DNA from 3 places in the Rhizobium sp. Leaf321 genome. Region 3 is predicted to be linked to each of the others. Evidence: riboswitches for the same ligand, from Rfam matches in the RefSeq annotation. Region 3 holds a riboswitch; each other region holds the start of a gene.

Region 1 (5,512 bases), on a different contig from region 3:
AACCGTGACGCCATCGAGGATGACCTTGCGTCCGGCAAGCCAGCGCACGGCAGTTGCGGCCAGGACCGGGGCGGATACGGGATCGGATGTCATGCGACCCTCCGTGCCCGATAGAGAATGACGCAAAAGAAGGGAACACCGACCAGCGCCGTCACCACCCCGATCGGCAGGATCTGCGGTGCGATGACGATGCGCGAGACGATATCGGCGAGCACCATGAACAACGCACCGATCAGCGCACAGGCAGGCAGAAGCCGGATATGGCCGGGACCGACGATAAACCGGGCCGCATGCGGAATGACAAGCCCGACAAAGCCGATCGCCCCCACCATGCTGACGATCGTCGCTGTCATCAGCGCCGTGACGAGCAGCAGCACCACGCGGACCCGTCGGACCGCGATGCCGAGCGACCGCGCCGCATCCTCGCCGAAGGTAAACGCATCGAGCGCCCGCGCATGCCAGATGCAGACGATGAGCCCGATGGTCACGACCGATGCGGCAAGCGTCACCTCCGGCCAGCGGACTCCTGCCAAGCTGCCGAGCAGCCAGAACATCACGCTGCGCGCCTGTTCGGCATTGGCAGACGTCGAGACGATGTAGGAGGTGAGCGCATTGAACAATTGCGAGGCGGCAACGCCGGCCAGAATGGTCCGGTCCGCCGTCTGGCGTCCGCTCGACAGCATCACCACGAAGACAAAGGCGATCAGCGCGCCGGCAAAGGCCCCGGCGGAAAGCGAGATCGCGCCCGCGCCAAAGCCGAGCAGCATGACGCTGACCGCACCGGTCGATGCTCCCGCCGAAATGCCGAGAACGTAGGGTTCGGCAAGCGAGTTCCTCAGCAAAGACTGCAGGATCGCCCCCGACAGCGCCAGCCCAGCGCCGCAAAATGCCGCGACCAGTGAGCGCGACAGGCGGTAATCCCATATCACCGCTTCCTGGATGCGCGGCAAGGCCACGGCCGTAAAGCCGAGCCGGTTCGTCACCGCCGCAATCGTCGTCCCCATGGGAATGGTCATCTCACCGATCGCCACACCGGCGACGATGGCGACGAGAAGCGCCGATAGCACCAGGAACACGCCTGCGGCACCCAGCGCCCAGCGTCCGATACGGGATCGCGTCACTTGGGGCGCCTGGGCAGGTCGGGCAAATTCGCCTCATCGACGATGGCGGAAACAGGGAAAGACATCATCTCCCGCCGCACCCTAGTTCGCAAGTCCGAAGGACTGGATGCCCCGGGCGAGTGTCTCGATGCCCTCGATCGTGCGGATGGTCGGGTTCATCGACTGGGCGTCCATCATCACGAAACGCTTCTTTCTCACCGCATCCAGCTGGCTGACGACGGGATCGGTTTCGAGGAACTTGATCTTCACCGCCGGATCGTCAGCGGCATAGCGGCGACGGTCCATGGTGGCGACGACGATGACGGACGGGTTGGCCTCAGCAATCGTTTCCCAGCCCACCAGCGGCCATTCTTCTTCCGTCGTCACTACATTGCGAGCGCCGATCGTTTGAAGGATGTAGGCCGGCGCGCTGTTCTTGCCGGCGATAAAGGCGTCGCCCTTGGTTTCCTTGCTGGAGTACCAGAAGACGATTGGCAGGTTCTTGATCTCCGCGCCCTTGATCGATGCGACGGCTGCGGCTTCGCGCTGTTTCAGGTCTGCGATCAGAGCGGTGCCCTTGTCCTCGACATCGAAGATCTTCGAGAGCTCTGAAATCTCGCGGTAGATCAGGTCCATCTTGAACAGTTCGTTGCGAACGCCATCGCCGCCGTCGGCATTGGTCTTCGCGACGCAATCGGCGGGCGAGACATAGGTGTTGATGCCGAGATCGGAAAACTGCTCGCGCTTGCCGACCGATCCCATCGGCCCGACATGCCACTCGAACTCGGCAGCGACCAGATCTGGTTCGAGACTGACGACCGATTCAAAGCTCGGGTCGTTGTCAGCAAGCCGTTTGATCTTCGCATCAACTCCGGCATAGGGCGCAAGCACCGGCCCGACCCAGACCGCGGTGCCCGCCACCTTGTCGGCCAACCCGAGCGAATAAAGCACTTCGGTCATGCCCTGACCGATCGAGACGATCTTCTCGGGCGCCTTGTCGAACGTGACGGGGCGACCGCAATTCTCGATCGTCAGCGGGTAGCTGCTCGGTGCTGCAAACGCCAATGTGGGAAGTGCCGCAACTAAGGCGGCGATAAGCCCTGATTTCATGTCCTGTCCTTTAATGATCGGAAAAAAGGGCAGGACGACCTGAAGCCGCATCGCGGCTCGACGTCGACATGGCGCACGAGCGCATTGCTTGCGTCATAATCATCTCCCTGCCGGAACCCCTCGTCCGGTGTTGGTTGTCCATGCCACGGCAGGTCTCCTGACTTGCGGCTCGAACGCCTTCCATCGCCTTCCCGATCGGATGATCAGTGGTATCGATGGCTGGCTCGCCGCTTACAGTTGCGAGGGCAGTCGCGGACTTGGCCCGAAAGCCTCACCGCATTCCCTTTTCATCTGCGATTGCAGAACCGTAGCGCCCCAACTGATAGGGAACACGCCGGTGCTTGTCCAGAGCGATCCCCGCGCGATCTCTGCCGTTGCCGAGCGTAATAGTATAACATACCAATTTACGCAACGGTCTATTTTGGATTGGTCGCGACCTTCGTGAGGCGCTCAATTCAGGGATGCTGTAGATTAAATTGCGATGACATCGCCCTCACCCTACTCCTGCCTCTTTGGCCTGACAGCGCTCTGGTCTATGACCGTGCGGACAGATAGCCTGCGGGGCGATTCGCCGTCCTTCTGGTATGGGACGACCGGAAGGAGCTGAAGGAGACGAAGATGACGGATATTAAGAGCGGCTTGACCGAATTGAAACCGCAGATAACCGTGATCGGTGTCGGAGGCGGTGGCGGTAACGCGATCAACAACATGATCACGGAAAATCTCCACGGCGTGGAATTCATCGCCGCCAATACGGATGCCCAGGTTCTGGCGACATCCAAGGCGTCGCGCCGCATACAGCTGGGTGCGCAGGTGACCGAAGGTCTCGGTGCTGGCTCGCTGCCGGATATCGGCCGCGCGGCCGCCGAAGAATCGATCGACGAGATCATGGATCATCTCGCTGGCTCGCACATGTGCTTCGTCACCGCCGGCATGGGCGGCGGAACCGGAACGGGCGCAGCCCCCGCGATTGCACGCGCGGCACGCTCTGCCGGCATCCTGACGGTTGCGGTTGTCACCAAGCCCTTTTCGTTCGAAGGGCATCGCCGCATGAAGACGGCAAACGAAGGCATCGAGGCCCTGCGTGAGGCCGCCGACACCGTCATCGTCATTCCGAACCAGAACCTGTTCCGCATTGCCGACGCCAAGACCAGCTTTGCCGACGCGTTTATGATCGCGGACCGCGTGCTGTTTTCCGGCGTCAGCTGCATCACCGACCTGATCGTCAAGGAAGGCCTGATCAACCTCGACTTCGCCGACGTGAAATCGGTGATGAAGGGCATGGGTCGTGCGATGATGGGAACCGGCGAAGCCTCCGGCGATGGCCGCGCGCTGATCGCTGCCGAAGCCGCTATCGCCAATCCGCTGCTCGACGACATCTCGATGAAGGGCGCCAAGGGCGTGCTCATCTCGATCTCAGGCGGTACCGACATGACACTGTTCGAAGTCGATGAAGCTGCGAGCCGCATCCGTGACGAAGTCGAAGCCGAGGCCGACATCGTCGTCGGCGCGATCTTCGACAAGAACCTCGACGGCAAGTTCCGCGTGTCGGTCGTCGCAACTGGCCTCAACGGCAACCAGCAGGGGTCTTCATCCCCGACTGCGCAGTACTAAGACCAGTCTCAGCAAATAAAAAAACGCTCCGTGGACATCCGCGGAGCGTTTTTTGTTTGTCGGATCCGAAGAAATCAGCTTCTCGGCTTGAGGTTCTCAGGATCGTAGAGCGGCTTGTAACCAACCGCTGCGACTTCCACCGGGAACGCCTCGTTGAAATAATCCACCGTCAGTTTCCGGCCGACCTGGCAATGCGACCAAGGCAGATAGGCGAGCGCGATATTCTTGCCGATGGTCGGGCCGTAGGCGATCGAGGTCGTATAGGAACGCCGTCCAAGGTCGTCGATTAGAACCTCGCCCGTGTCAGGATCCATCACCGGCAGCGAGCCGACCGGATAGCGGGCGACACCGGACGCATCGACATTGTCGGTCATCAAGAGCGTGCAGAGCATCGCCGGCTGATGGTCGCGGGCCTTGTATTCGAGATGCTTCGCCTTGCCGCAAAAATCGGCTTCCTTGACCTTTGGACGGGCAAGATCCGCTTCGATCAGGTTGTACTGGGTCAGGAGATCGCCGTTCTGCAGGCGCAGGCTCTTTTCCATGCGGCGTGAGTTGGCATAGGTCTCGACGCCAAAGGCCATCACGCCGGTGGCGCGCAGCGCGTCCCAGACGGCAACGCCGTCTTCGTATTTCATATGCAGTTCCCAGCCCTGCTCGCCCACATAGGAGATGCGGAACGCCGTGACATGCTTGCCGGCGATCTCGATAGGCTTGATCGCGGCGAAGGCGAAGTTCTCGACATTAAGACCATTGGGGTCGGCCACGACCTTCTTCAGCGTCTCGCGCGCGTTCGGGCCCCAGATGCCGATGGTGATGTACTTTTCCGAGACATCGGTAATCGTGACGTCGAGCCCGCGATCCTGCGCGACACGCTTCATGTAGAGCAGGTCACGCGGCCCTGCATCCGCGCCGTTGACGAGACGGCCGCGGTCAGCCAGACGGAAGACGGTGAAATCTGCCCGCACCATGCCCTCGTCGTCGAGGAAGTGGGTGTAGATACCCTTGCCGATATTGCCGTCGCCACCGATCTTGGCCGCACACAGCCATTCGAGCAGCTCGACATGGTCGGGCCCCTCGATATCGACCATGTGGAAATGCGACAGGTTGACGATGCCGCAATCCTCGCTCATCGCCAGATGCTCGGCATTCGACACGCGCCAGAAGTGGCGGCTGTCCCACTCGTTTTCGCGCTTCGGCACCCGGTCGCCGTATTTCTCCAGCAGATGCTCGTTGGCCGCGTAGCCGTGGGCACGCTCCCAGCCGCCGAGTTCCATGAAGTAACCGCCGAGTTCCTGTTCGCGGTCGTGGAACGGCGAACGCTTGGCGCCGCGGCCCGTCGCATAGGGTTCGCGCGGATGAACGGCCGGGAAATAGATCTTTTGGGCCGCCTCAAAGGTGCGCCCCTCGATGAACTCTTCCGTCAGCTGATGCGGATAGAAGCGCGCGTAATCAATCGAGTTGTGGTCGATCTCGGTGCGGCCGTCGGTCATCCAGTCGGCGATCAGCTTGCCATAGGCCGGGCCGTCCTTGACCCATATGGCAACGCAGTACCAGAGCCCGCGCACCTTCTGGCTTTCGCCGCAGGAGGCACCGCCGCCGGCCGACACCTGCAAGAGGCCGTTGAACGAATGCCCTTCGTTATAGCCGAGTTCGCCGAGGATCGGCGTCAGCTCGATCGCCTTTTCCAG
Region 2 (5,512 bases), on a different contig from region 3:
CGCGGCAATCGCCCGCATGGCGGCATCAAGAAGCGCGATCAGTGCCGGAAACATGTCGCGGAACAGGCCTGAAATCCGAAGGCTCACGTCGATGCGCGGGCGTCCAAGCGTGGCCGGCGCCAGAACCTCGATGCCGGTGACACGGCCGGTCGCTGCGTCCTGCACGGGTCTGGCACCCATCAAGGCCAGAACCTGCGCCACTTCCTCGCCGCCGCTTCGAAGCGAAGCGCTGCCCCAGAGGTCGAAGACGAGGCTTTTCGGCCAGTCGCCATGGTCCTGCAGGTATCGGCGCAATATCTCGTCGGCGGCACGCTTGCCGAGTTCGAACGCGGTCGGGGTCGGCAGGGTGCGCGGATCGCTGGCGTAGAGATTGCGGCCGGTTGGCATCACGTCCCGGCGGCCACGTGCCGGCGCGCCCGATGGTCCGGGGCGGATATGCTGGCCATCGAGAGCATCGAGCAGTGCCTGCATTTCGGTGCCGGCACTGGCGATGCGCAGCGGATCGTCATCGCCGGCGGCGATTTCGCCGAACACGTGCTGGCCGTCCTTGATGGCGAAGTCCTTGAGGTCGCAGAGAAACGCGTCGATTCGGCTGAGCGCGGTATCGGGGTCGTCATCCCCTGTGATCCCGGCCTCGGATGCCAATCCGCAGTCGCTCGCGGTCTCGACGATCAGTTTCGCCAGCCGGTCGCGTCGGCGCCGGTCCAGCCCGTCGGCCTGCGCGTATTCGTCAACCAGCAGCTCGAGTTTCGTCTGCTCAACCGAAAGGCCTGCACCGGCCAGAACCGGCGGCAGGTGACCGATGGTGACTGCGGAAATGCGCCGCTTGGCAACCGCCGCCTCGCCGGGATTGGAGACGATGAAGGGATAGATGACCGGCAGGCCGCCGGTCACAAGCTCCGGAAAGCAGTCTTTCGACAGCGCCACTGTCTTTCCCGGCAGCCATTCCAGCGTGCCATGGGCGCCGACATGAACGATCGCATGGGCGCCAACGCCATCACGCATCCATTGACCGAAGGCATTCAGGGCGTGGCGCGGCGGCAGGTCGGGGCTGTGATAGTCAGTGCGCCGGTCGGCATCGCGACCACGTTCCGGGGCAAGCGCCACCGTGACGTTCCCAAATTGCGCGGCACGGAAACGGTAGGCGCCGTCTTCCAGATCCGCGTCCATCGCGGGTTCGCCCCAGGCGGAATCAATGCCAGCTGAAGGGCTGTAGGTTGCCAGCGGATATTGCGCCGTCCTGGCGGCAAGGAGATCCAGTAGCGCGCGCGGGGTTTGCGGGATATCCGAAATAGAATAGCCGGCTGTCAATAGCGTGCTGAGGATCGTCAGAACGCTTTGCGGCACATCGAGACCGACGGCATAACCGGTGCGGCCCGGCGCACTCGGATAATCCGGCATCAGGATCACGAGCTTTCGCTCGGCCCGGGACACGGTCTTCATCGCCAGGAAGGCGGCGATCCGGTCTGCGACGTGTTCGATACGGTCCGGTTCGGGCTGGTTGATGAGATCGGCCGTCTTGTCGCCGGCCTTGAACGAGATCGCGCCGGCAAGAATGCGGCCGTCCAGTTCCGGCAGCACGACATGCATGGCGAGATCGGAAGGGTTGAGGCCGCGGCGGCCTTCCACCCATCCGTCGCGCCGTGTCGTTGCAGTCACCAGCTGGAAGACGGGAATCCCTGAGCGGTCGAAAATCGTCTCGCCGTTGGCGTCGGTCGCACTTGCAAAGGCTGTCGTGGTGAGAATGGCCGCCGGATCGAGCTCTGCGATCGCTTGTTCGACAAAGCCGATGGTGTCGGCATCTTTCAAGCCGCCGACAAACATCGGCATCGGTGCGAACCCGCGGGCGGCCAGCGCCTCGTACATCGCGTCGATCGGTGCTGCATCATTGGCAAGCAAGGTGGAGCGATAGAACAGAATCGGCAGCCGCTGCGCATCGGGCGGGAAACCAGCAGTAAGCTCATCGGCGGTCGAGATGCCGTGGCCGGGCTTGTAGAAGCCGCGCTTCGGCATCGGCGTCGCGGTCGGCAGGCTTTGCGTGTCCCCGCTTGCGAGCGCATCCAGGCGGCGCCCCAGAAGCTGCATATTGTCCGGGCCGCCTTCGCGGAAGAAGGCGAGAACGTCCATCAGCATCGCATCGGGCACGGTCGAGGCAGCGGCCAGGCGGTCGTCGCTGATGCTGCATTCCCCCGGCAGCATCGCGAGCGGGATCTTCTTGCGCTTCGCCAGCCGCGACAGCTGATCGGCGCCATAGGCCCAGCGATCATAGCCGCCTAGAATGCGCACGAGGATGAAGCGCGCATGGGCAGCGGTCTTTTCGAGCCACAGGTCGACGGACATCGGATGGCGCAGGTCGGAAATATTGGTGAGGCAGAGGCTCGCCTTGCCATCGCTCCAACCCGCTGCAATGCCGTTCAAGTCGCTGCCGGAAAAAGACAGCACCACCACATCTGCCGGCGACTGGTTGAGGTCGACCGGCTCGATCAGGTCGTCAAGCGACGACGAAGTGGTGGCGAGAATATGCATCCTTTTCCTTCTACAGACCTCTTATGCCGCCAGCATCTTTTCGATCGCCGCACGGTCCATGCCCTTTTCGCCGATCACGACGAGGCGGCTCTGTCGGGTCTCGCCTGCACCCCAGGCGCGGTCGAAATAGTGGTTCACGCGTGAACCGACCGCCTGCACCTGAAGGCGCATCGGCTTGTTGGCAACGTCGACAAAACCCTTGATGCGCAGCACGTTTTCCGCTTCCGCCGTGGCGGAAATGCGGGCAGCGAGTTCGTCCGCATCGGCAACGGCTGGAATATCTATGACGAAACTGTCGAAATCGTCGTGATCGTGATCCAGCTGGTCATCGTGATGCGTCTTGCGGTTTTCGATATCGTCCTCGACGGCAAGACCGAGACCGATCAGCACGCTCGGATCGACGGCGCCGTTTGCGGCCGGCACGATCTTGACCGCGCGCGGCAGATGCGCCTGGACGCGGCCCTTAGCGGCGGCAAGCGAAGCCTGGTCGAGAAGGTCCGTCTTGGTCAGTACGATCATGTCGGCGCAGGCGATCTGGTCTTCGAACACTTCCTCGACCGGGTCGTCGTGGTCGATCGAGCTATCCTGGCTGCGCTGCGCTTCCAGTGCCTCGTGATCGTCGGCAACGCGGCCTTGGGCGAGCGCCAGACCATCCACCACGGCAATGACGGCATCGACGGTGACGCGGGCCTTCACATCCGGCCACTGGAAGGCCTGGACGAGCGGCTTCGGCAGGGCAAGGCCCGAGGTTTCGATCAGGATTTGATCGACGCGGGGCTCGCGGGCCAGGATCTGGTCGATCGCCGGAACGAAGTCGTCGGCGACGGTGCAGCAGATGCAGCCGTTGGCAAGTTCGATAATGTTGTCATCAGGGCAGCTTTCGATGCCGCAGCTCTTCAACACGTCGCCATCGATGCCGACATCGCCGAACTCGTTGACGATGATCGCGAGCCGCTTGCCCTTGAGGTTTTCGATCAGGTGACGGATCAGCGTTGTCTTGCCGGCACCGAGAAACCCGGTGATCACGGTGCAGGGAACGCGGTCGAATGAAACGCTCATGAAGGCAGGTCCTCGTGGTGCTGGAATGGGGGAATGCGGGCCGTCATGCCCTTGCCGCGAAGGCACATGGGGCGGCCGCGAAGGGGAAGTAAACCGCGCTCGTCATCAGCCAGCATCATCGCGCCGGTCACGATGTCCTCGACATTGTCGAGCGACAGATGACCAAAGACATAGGACCAGCCGGAGCGATGTCTGAAGGCAGCACTTGGGCTTTTCTCGCAGTTGGCGAGACAGGTCACGGGTTTAACCGAAAGCGGCTTGCCGGCAGCTGCCTCGCGAAGTGCTGCCATCAGGCCGATGCCCGGGCGCGCTTCGCTGTCGGATGCCTCGCGACAATTGGTGCAGACGAAAATCGTCACATCCGGCTCGCCGGCAAGGCCGTCTGCGGACGCATCGCGCTCGTCTTTTCGTTCGTCAATCACCATCGTGTCGCACTACCGCCCAAGCCAATAACATCGGGGTGCACGACAGGAAGGCAAGCCAATCCTGCAGAGTGAAAGAAGCTTTACCGGAGCACCCCGCCCGGAAAGGCACGTTTTCGAACGGCAGGTCTCCTGGCTCGCGGGTCGTCACCATCCGCCTGCCTTCCCGGATTTCTCCAGTGGCCATAGTGGCAGGATGGCTCGCCGCTTACAGTTGCGGGGGCAGCCGCGGCATTGAACCATGGAATCTTAAAGACGATCCCGGGTTCGCACCGCATTCTCTCTTAGCCCCTACCGTTGCCGGCAAGGGACCGTATCGCAGTCACCTAAGCCTTGTCGCAGGGCAGTGTCAATGTCGCAAAGGCGATTGCCCGTCTGGGGAAACCGTCTATAGTGACCCTGTCTTTGGTGCCCGAGAGGGCTCATCGAAGGGAATGCGGTGCGACGACATCTTGGCGTCAAACCCGCGGCTGCCCCCGCAACTGTAAGCGGAAAGTCTCTGCTCAACATGCCACTGGAGGAATCCGGGAAGGCGGGTCAGAGGCGTTCGATCCGCGAGCCAGGAGACCTGCCGGAGACGATAGGCACAGTGAAAGCCCTCGGGTGGAGGGCAGAAAGACGACGTCCATGGTTACGAACTCTGCTGCCGGTGCAGCCAGCGTTTCCGCATCGAAAATCATTCCTCTTGGCATGACGGCCATACTCGGCCTGTTCATCGTCGGTTTTGTCGGCTTCTCGCATATCGAGGCCGTGCACAACGCAGCCCACGATACGCGCCACTCGCTGGCCTTCCCCTGCCACTAAGAGGAATTTCCCCAATGTCGCTGTTTCGTAACATCGTCCTCACGGCGGTGATCGCAGGGCTTTTGTCCGGGCTCCTGATGACCGTGATGCAAAGCTTTTCCGTCGTGCCGCTTATCCTTGCGGCAGAGACGTATGAACACGCCGGCGGCAACGGCGAAGGGCATAGCCATGCTGCTGCTCCTGATACTGCCGGGCATGATTATGCCGAAGAGGCATGGTCGCCTGCCGACGGGATCGAGCGCTTTACCTACACGGCTGCGGCCAATGCGCTTTCTGCAATCGGTTTTGCGCTGGTTGCTATCGCAATCGCCGAAGCACTCGGCGGGTTCGGCGGATGGCGCGGCGGGTTGATGTTCGGCATTGCCGGCTTCCTCACCGTCAGCCTTGCACCCGGCCTCGGCCTGCCGCCGGAACTTCCCGGCATGCCCGTCGCCGAACTCGGACCGAGGCAGATTTGGTGGATCGCGACGGCAGTCTGCACCGCCCTGGCCCTCGGGCTGCTTGCCTATACCCGTTCCGCCCTTCTTGCGGCTCTGGCGGTCGTCCTGCTGGTTGCTCCGCACATCATCGGCGCACCACTGCCGCCGACCCATGAAACCGCGGTGCCGATCGAACTGCATGCGCGGTTCGTCAATGCCGTCTACGCGACGAACCTCGTCTTCTGGGCCATTCTCGGAGCGCTTTCCGGCGTCATTCGCGAG
Region 3 (5,512 bases):
TAAACGGCAACGCTCCCTGAGGAAGGAAGCCATCGATTGTCGCCGCATTGTGCCCACGCTGGCTCGCCAGGAACTTCACCTTGTCTCCTGGCTTCAGCGACAGGAAATCCGGCTCGAACGCCATGCCTCCGGTCTCGTTTCCATTTAGCATTCTCACCACGAAGGTTTCTGCCTGGGCAGCCAAAGGCAGCAAGCTCAAAACGGCGGCAAGAAAGATCGGTCGCATCGGGCACCTCATTGGATCGGTTGAAACCGGATAAAACTGGAGCCATCCGTGTCGGTGAGGAAACGGGCGCTCACGCCAAACACGTCCCGGATCAGATCGAGCGTTAGTACCTCTGAAGGCGATCCAATAGTCAGGAGGCGCCCCTTGGACATGACTCCGACGCGGTCACATGCCATCGCCTGATTAAGATCGTGAAGGGCGATCACCGACGTGACGGCCAGAGCCTTCACCAGGCGAAGGATGGAGATCTGATGCTGGATGTCGAGATGGTTGGTGGGCTCGTCGAGCAGCAGGATTTCTGGCTGTTGTGCAAGGGCCCGGGCGATGTGGACTCTCTGCCTCTCCCCGCCTGACAGCGTGTGCCAAGACCGCTTCTCCATACCCGCCATATCCACTCGAACCAGCGACTGCGCAACAATGCAGTCATCCTTTTCAGACCAAGGCTGCAGAGCAGACAGCCATGCGGTTCGGCCGAGCTCGACTGCATCGCGAACCGTCAGGCGTTCCGATGTGTCGCTCTGCTGTTCGACAAAGGCCAATGTCTGACCAATCTCGCGACGATTCATACGTCCCATCGGGTTTCCATTGATATGCACCTCGCCCGATGATGGGGAGAGGATTCCTGCTAGGAGCTTCAGTAGCGTCGACTTGCCAGACCCGTTTGGCCCGATCAGCCCCAGCGTTTCACCTTTGCGGACCTGGAATGATACGGACTCGACGATCCTTACGGCGCGCACCTGCCATCCGAGATCTTGAGCTTCCAGTATCATCGGGTACGCCTTCCACGAATGAGGATGAGCGCGAAGCCGGGGGCCCCGACGAGTGCGGTGATAACACCGATTGGCAAGACCTGGTTTGGAACAAGAATGCGAGATCCAATATCGGCGAGAACGAGGAATACGCCGCCCATGAGAGCTGCGACAGGCAGAAGCTGCGCATGCCGCGGCCCGACTAGGAAACGGGCGGCATGCGGGATGACAATGCCTACAAATCCGATCGATCCGACGATGCTGACCATCACAGCCGTCATCATCGCTGCTGCGCCGATCACGATAGCCTGAACCTTGCGAACCGGCACACCCAGGGATGCCGCTGAGTCAGCTCCGAACGTGAACGCATCTAGTTCCCGCCTGTGCCAGATACAAACGCATATCCCGATAGTGGCAATCGGGACTGCCAGCATCACATCGTCCCAACGAACACCGCTGAGATTTCCCATCAGCCAGAACATGACACCCCGAACCTGCTCAGCATTGGCGGATCGTGTAATGATGAAGGACGTCAGAGCATTGAAGAGCTGAGAGCCGGCGATGCCTGAAAGAATGATTAGCCCCGTCGCCTGAATGCCAACACCGCCGCCGGCCGCTCTCGCCAGCATCACAACCAGTACGAAAGAGACGAGCGAACCCGCAAATGCACCTAGCGAGAGTGACAGAAGCCCGCCACCGAGGCCGAGAATGAGCACAGTGACCGCTCCAGTCGAAGCGCCAGCCGAGATGCCTAGAATGTAGGGATCTGCCAGAGCGTTACGGAGCATCGCCTGAAGGACGACACCGGATATGGACAACGACGCCCCGCAGAATGCAGCGACGATTGCGCGCGTCAGTCGGTAGTTCCAGATAATCCCTGCATCGATAGGATCGAGGGCGTAAGACGCACCCAGCATCTTGTTGGCCAATGTCTGGCCAACAAGATGAAGAGGCATGGACGTTTCCCCGACGGTAACACCGAGCGCGATAGCTGCAATGATCAGTAAAATCGATGCAGAGACATAACCGACCCTGCGATAGGTAATCCGCCTCGCCTGTTCGATCGCGATATCGCTCACTGCTTGGCCTTGATGTCTTCCAGGGCAGCAGCAAGCGTCTCGATCCCCGTCGGTATGCGAATGCCAGCGTGCACGGCATGCGCATCTACCACGACGATACGGCCTTCCTTTACCGCCTTCATTCCACGCGTGACTGGGTCACTTTTTAGGTAATCCAGCTTGATCTGGAAATCGTCAGCCGGATAGCGGCGACGCTCCATTCGCGCAATGACGATAACGTCGGGATTGGCCTTGGCGATCGTTTCCCATCCTACAGACGGATATTCCTCGTCGCTCTCGATCACGTTGCGAACACCCAGCGTGTTCATGATGAAGCCGGGAATGCCCTTTCGGCCTGCGACGAAAGGATCGAGGTCTATATCAGCGCTGGAGAACCAGAACACTGCGGACACGTCCTTAAGGTCAAGAGCTTTTGCCTTTTCAGCGGCAGCATCGACCCGGGCACGCAGCTTCTTTGTCAGCTCGTCGCCCTTGTCCTGGACGTCGAAGATCATCGAAAGTTCGTCGACAGCGTGGTAGACCGTGTCGATCGAGAACGGTGTCTTCCGGGCGCCATCGCCACCTGCCAGGTTGTCCTTCCCGATGCAATCGGCCGGCATGGCATAAACATTGATGCCGAGCTCGTTGAACTGCTGGCGGGTGCCGACCACCCCCTGCGGGCCGACATGGACTTCGAACTGTGTGGTGACCAGCTCCGGCTTTTTGGCTGCAATGGCTTCGAACCCGGGATGATTGTCAGCCAAGCGGGGAACCTTCAAGTTGATGTCCTTGAACTCGGGCAGCACGTCATTGAACCACACCGATGTACCGACAACCTTGTCGCTTAGTCCCAGCGCGTAAAGCATCTCGGTCGTCGACTGGCCAACCGATGCGACGCTTTCGGGCGCTGCGTTGAAGGTCAGCTTTTGACCGCAGTTACCGATTTCGAGGGGGTAGGACGTAGATGCGGCATAGGCGCCCGAGCTTGTGAAAAGCAACACGAAAAAGGTGATAGCTGCGTTGAATTTCGTCATAGTTGATCTCCGATCATATGTAAAAAGCCGATCGGGATCGTAGAGACGGCACGGAGACCGCCTGCCTGCTGTCCGACAATAGGAACAGCACGCAATAACGCTGCAAACATCCGCTTCCTCCTCCGGGCACCCCGCCGGCGTTAGTCTATTCAGGTGTCGGCAGGTCTCCTGACTGGCGGGTCGCTGCATCCTCTCGCCTTCCCGAGCACGAATGTGCTCAGTGGCCGATGAAAGGATACTCGCCGCCTACAGTTGCGGGGGCAGTTTCGTTTGACGGATCGCTCCGTCCCGAATTCCCTGTTAGTCCCTTACGGGAACCGACGGCGGCAAGCATACCGCCTTGAGTTTGTTACGCAAGTGCGTATGGAGCCATCAGGACGGCTTCGTCGCGGTCAGCACAAAGTAATCGATCATCCGGCTGCTATCGTCATAGACCTCACCATATGGGTGAGCCTCGAAAAGGTGTTTCCAGGATTTAACCTGAGTGAACCCCTCGTTGTGGAACAACGTTCGAGCATCGACTTCGCTTAGTCCGTTGAAAAACGGCAGCTGCTTGCCAAATTCGGTAGCGCTTTTGTTCTCGCGATGCAGAAACCAGAGACCGTCTGAAAGTAGCAGTGTTCCACCCGGACGCAGGATCCGGCGAGCCAGCACCAGTGCGCCGCACGGGTTTTCCAATGTCCACAGGACATTGCGCATTGTGACAATATCCGCGCTTGCATCGGGAAGATCTGCTTCATCCATGGTGGCTTGAATGAACGACACGTCGAGTTCTCGCATGGCCGCTTCTCGACGAGCGTACGCCAGCATGCCTTCCGACCCATCGACGGCCGTGACACTATGACCGAGTTCGGCCAACACCAACGCGCATGCGCCAGTCCCACAGCCGAGATCGGTGATTAGGCTGGGGGCATCACCAAGTGCTGAAAGAAACATTCGCTTCCATTCGTCATGATGACGAATGTGCGAGGCCGCGCCATTGAACCGGTCTGCGCGCTTATTCCAATGTTCGGACATGGCATTGGCGGTGTTCGGTGCAGCAAGCATTGGTGTTCCTCTCGGCAAATTATGATGGGAATGGCGCTTACTCGTGTAAACGGATCCCTGTAGGGACAACAGCGGATATTGATTTTGATCTCGATGTTGTTGCGCGATCGCGTGGGGAAGATGTCGCACAGATCCAGCTCTTCTCGAATATGATCCGCATCCACGATTTAACGCAGATAGCTCCGACAAGGCACGACCTGAACGCACGGAATCGTACAACAAGGCGCTAAAGCCGGCTATGGATGAGGCAAGCGCTCCGGTCGGCTGAGCGCTTGCCGGGTTAAGAGCAACCTTGTTACGACGAGGGTTCGTCAGTAGCTTCATGAAAGCCTGCCTCGGATACACGACGCTGCCTAATCCAGACATCCCATCAGTCATGACCGGATGTCTGGATAGCCTTGACCGATTAGTGAGCTTTCATTTCACTGACGATCTCGTCTGCCTTCAATGAAGACGGGTAATAAGTCGGCCAGTTGGTGACTTCGTTCAGCAGGGCCGCACGGTCATCGCCCCAGTAGAGGTGGTAATGGTCAGCCTTGTTCGGAGCAATTCCGTGATCGCTGAACTGGATGAACTGAGGAGCACCGGCATCACCGTCTGTCTTCTTGAAGATGAACCGAACGCCGCGATTGCCCTTCTTGTAGGTCAGGATTTCCTTGCCATCATAGGCGTATGTGCCCTTTGACGGCTTGCCGTCCTTGTAGAAGGTCACTGCATCGCCTTCAATCGTGATGCGGTTCACGTCCGTTTTGTATCCGACTTCGTATTCGGCACGGATATCTTCTACGCTTGACGTACCTTTTTCTGCCTTATGCTTCCATACGGGGTCGAGAGTTCCGTCCTTGAGGTAAGGATAGACCGACTGCCAGTCTCCAGCATAGTCAGACAGCGGACGGTCCTTGACTTGGCTGTCTTCGAAGTAACCCTTGTAGATCTGGGGATCGCCATGGCTGTGAGCGTGATCGTGACCGGCATGGCCGTGAGCTTCGCCGTCAGCGTGCTCATGGACCTTGCCGCTGCCACCAGCAACCGCAATGTTGTAGGGCTTGCCTTCAACCTTGATTGTGCCAACCTCCTTGAGTTCGCTCTTGGAGATGCGACGGACCAGTCCGGCATTGGGATCACTCATGACGACTTCATCTCCAGCCATGGCGATACGCGGGCGCGGATCGTTCCAGTGCCCGTCCATGGAATAGGGCTCGGTGACTTTGGCACTCTTGGCAAGCTTGCCATCCAGAACGTCGATCTGATGCAGTGAGCCATCTTCGGTCAACACGTATCCGAAGCGGGCGTTAGCTGGATCGAGTGCGAAGTCAATGCGGCGGAATGGCAATTCGATATAGCGGAAGTTCGGCTCATCTGCGGGATCAACGACGACGAGACCCTTGGCGCCGTAAT

The links. A riboswitch is a leader RNA that binds a small molecule or an ion and turns the genes downstream of it on or off. The one in region 3 is predicted to bind cobalamin.
Region 1: another riboswitch for cobalamin. It lies ahead of ASF70_RS21180 (ABC transporter substrate-binding protein); the one in region 3 lies ahead of ASF70_RS02800 (ABC transporter substrate-binding protein).
Region 2: another riboswitch for cobalamin. It lies ahead of ASF70_RS01745 (DUF1636 family protein); the one in region 3 lies ahead of ASF70_RS02800 (ABC transporter substrate-binding protein).

Annotation. Positions count from the first base shown of each region.
Region 1 is NZ_LMOF01000008.1:845,357-850,868, reverse strand. It holds gene ASF70_RS21190 (ABC transporter ATP-binding protein) at 1-93, opposite strand, end outside; gene ASF70_RS21185 (iron ABC transporter permease) at 90-1,121, opposite strand; gene ASF70_RS21180 (ABC transporter substrate-binding protein) at 1,203-2,210, opposite strand; cobalamin riboswitch at 2,340-2,535, opposite strand; gene ftsZ (cell division protein FtsZ) at 2,829-3,824, shown strand; gene ASF70_RS21170 (FAD-dependent oxidoreductase) at 3,899-5,512, opposite strand, start outside.
Region 2 is NZ_LMOF01000003.1:23,384-28,895, reverse strand. It holds gene cobN (cobaltochelatase subunit CobN) at 1-2,526, opposite strand, end outside; gene cobW (cobalamin biosynthesis protein CobW) at 2,548-3,585, opposite strand; gene ASF70_RS01745 (DUF1636 family protein) at 3,582-4,010, opposite strand; cobalamin riboswitch at 4,112-4,338, opposite strand; cobalamin riboswitch at 4,397-4,598, shown strand; gene ASF70_RS01740 (CbtB-domain containing protein) at 4,635-4,811, shown strand; gene ASF70_RS01735 (CbtA family protein) at 4,826-5,512, shown strand, end outside.
Region 3 is NZ_LMOF01000004.1:35,165-40,676, reverse strand. It holds gene ASF70_RS02815 (pseudoazurin) at 1-226, opposite strand, end outside; gene ASF70_RS02810 (ABC transporter ATP-binding protein) at 235-996, opposite strand; gene ASF70_RS02805 (iron ABC transporter permease) at 993-2,021, opposite strand; gene ASF70_RS02800 (ABC transporter substrate-binding protein) at 2,051-3,067, opposite strand; cobalamin riboswitch at 3,208-3,404, opposite strand; gene ASF70_RS02795 (class I SAM-dependent methyltransferase) at 3,440-4,114, opposite strand; partial or broken gene ASF70_RS24800 (metal-binding protein ZinT) at 4,521-5,099, opposite strand.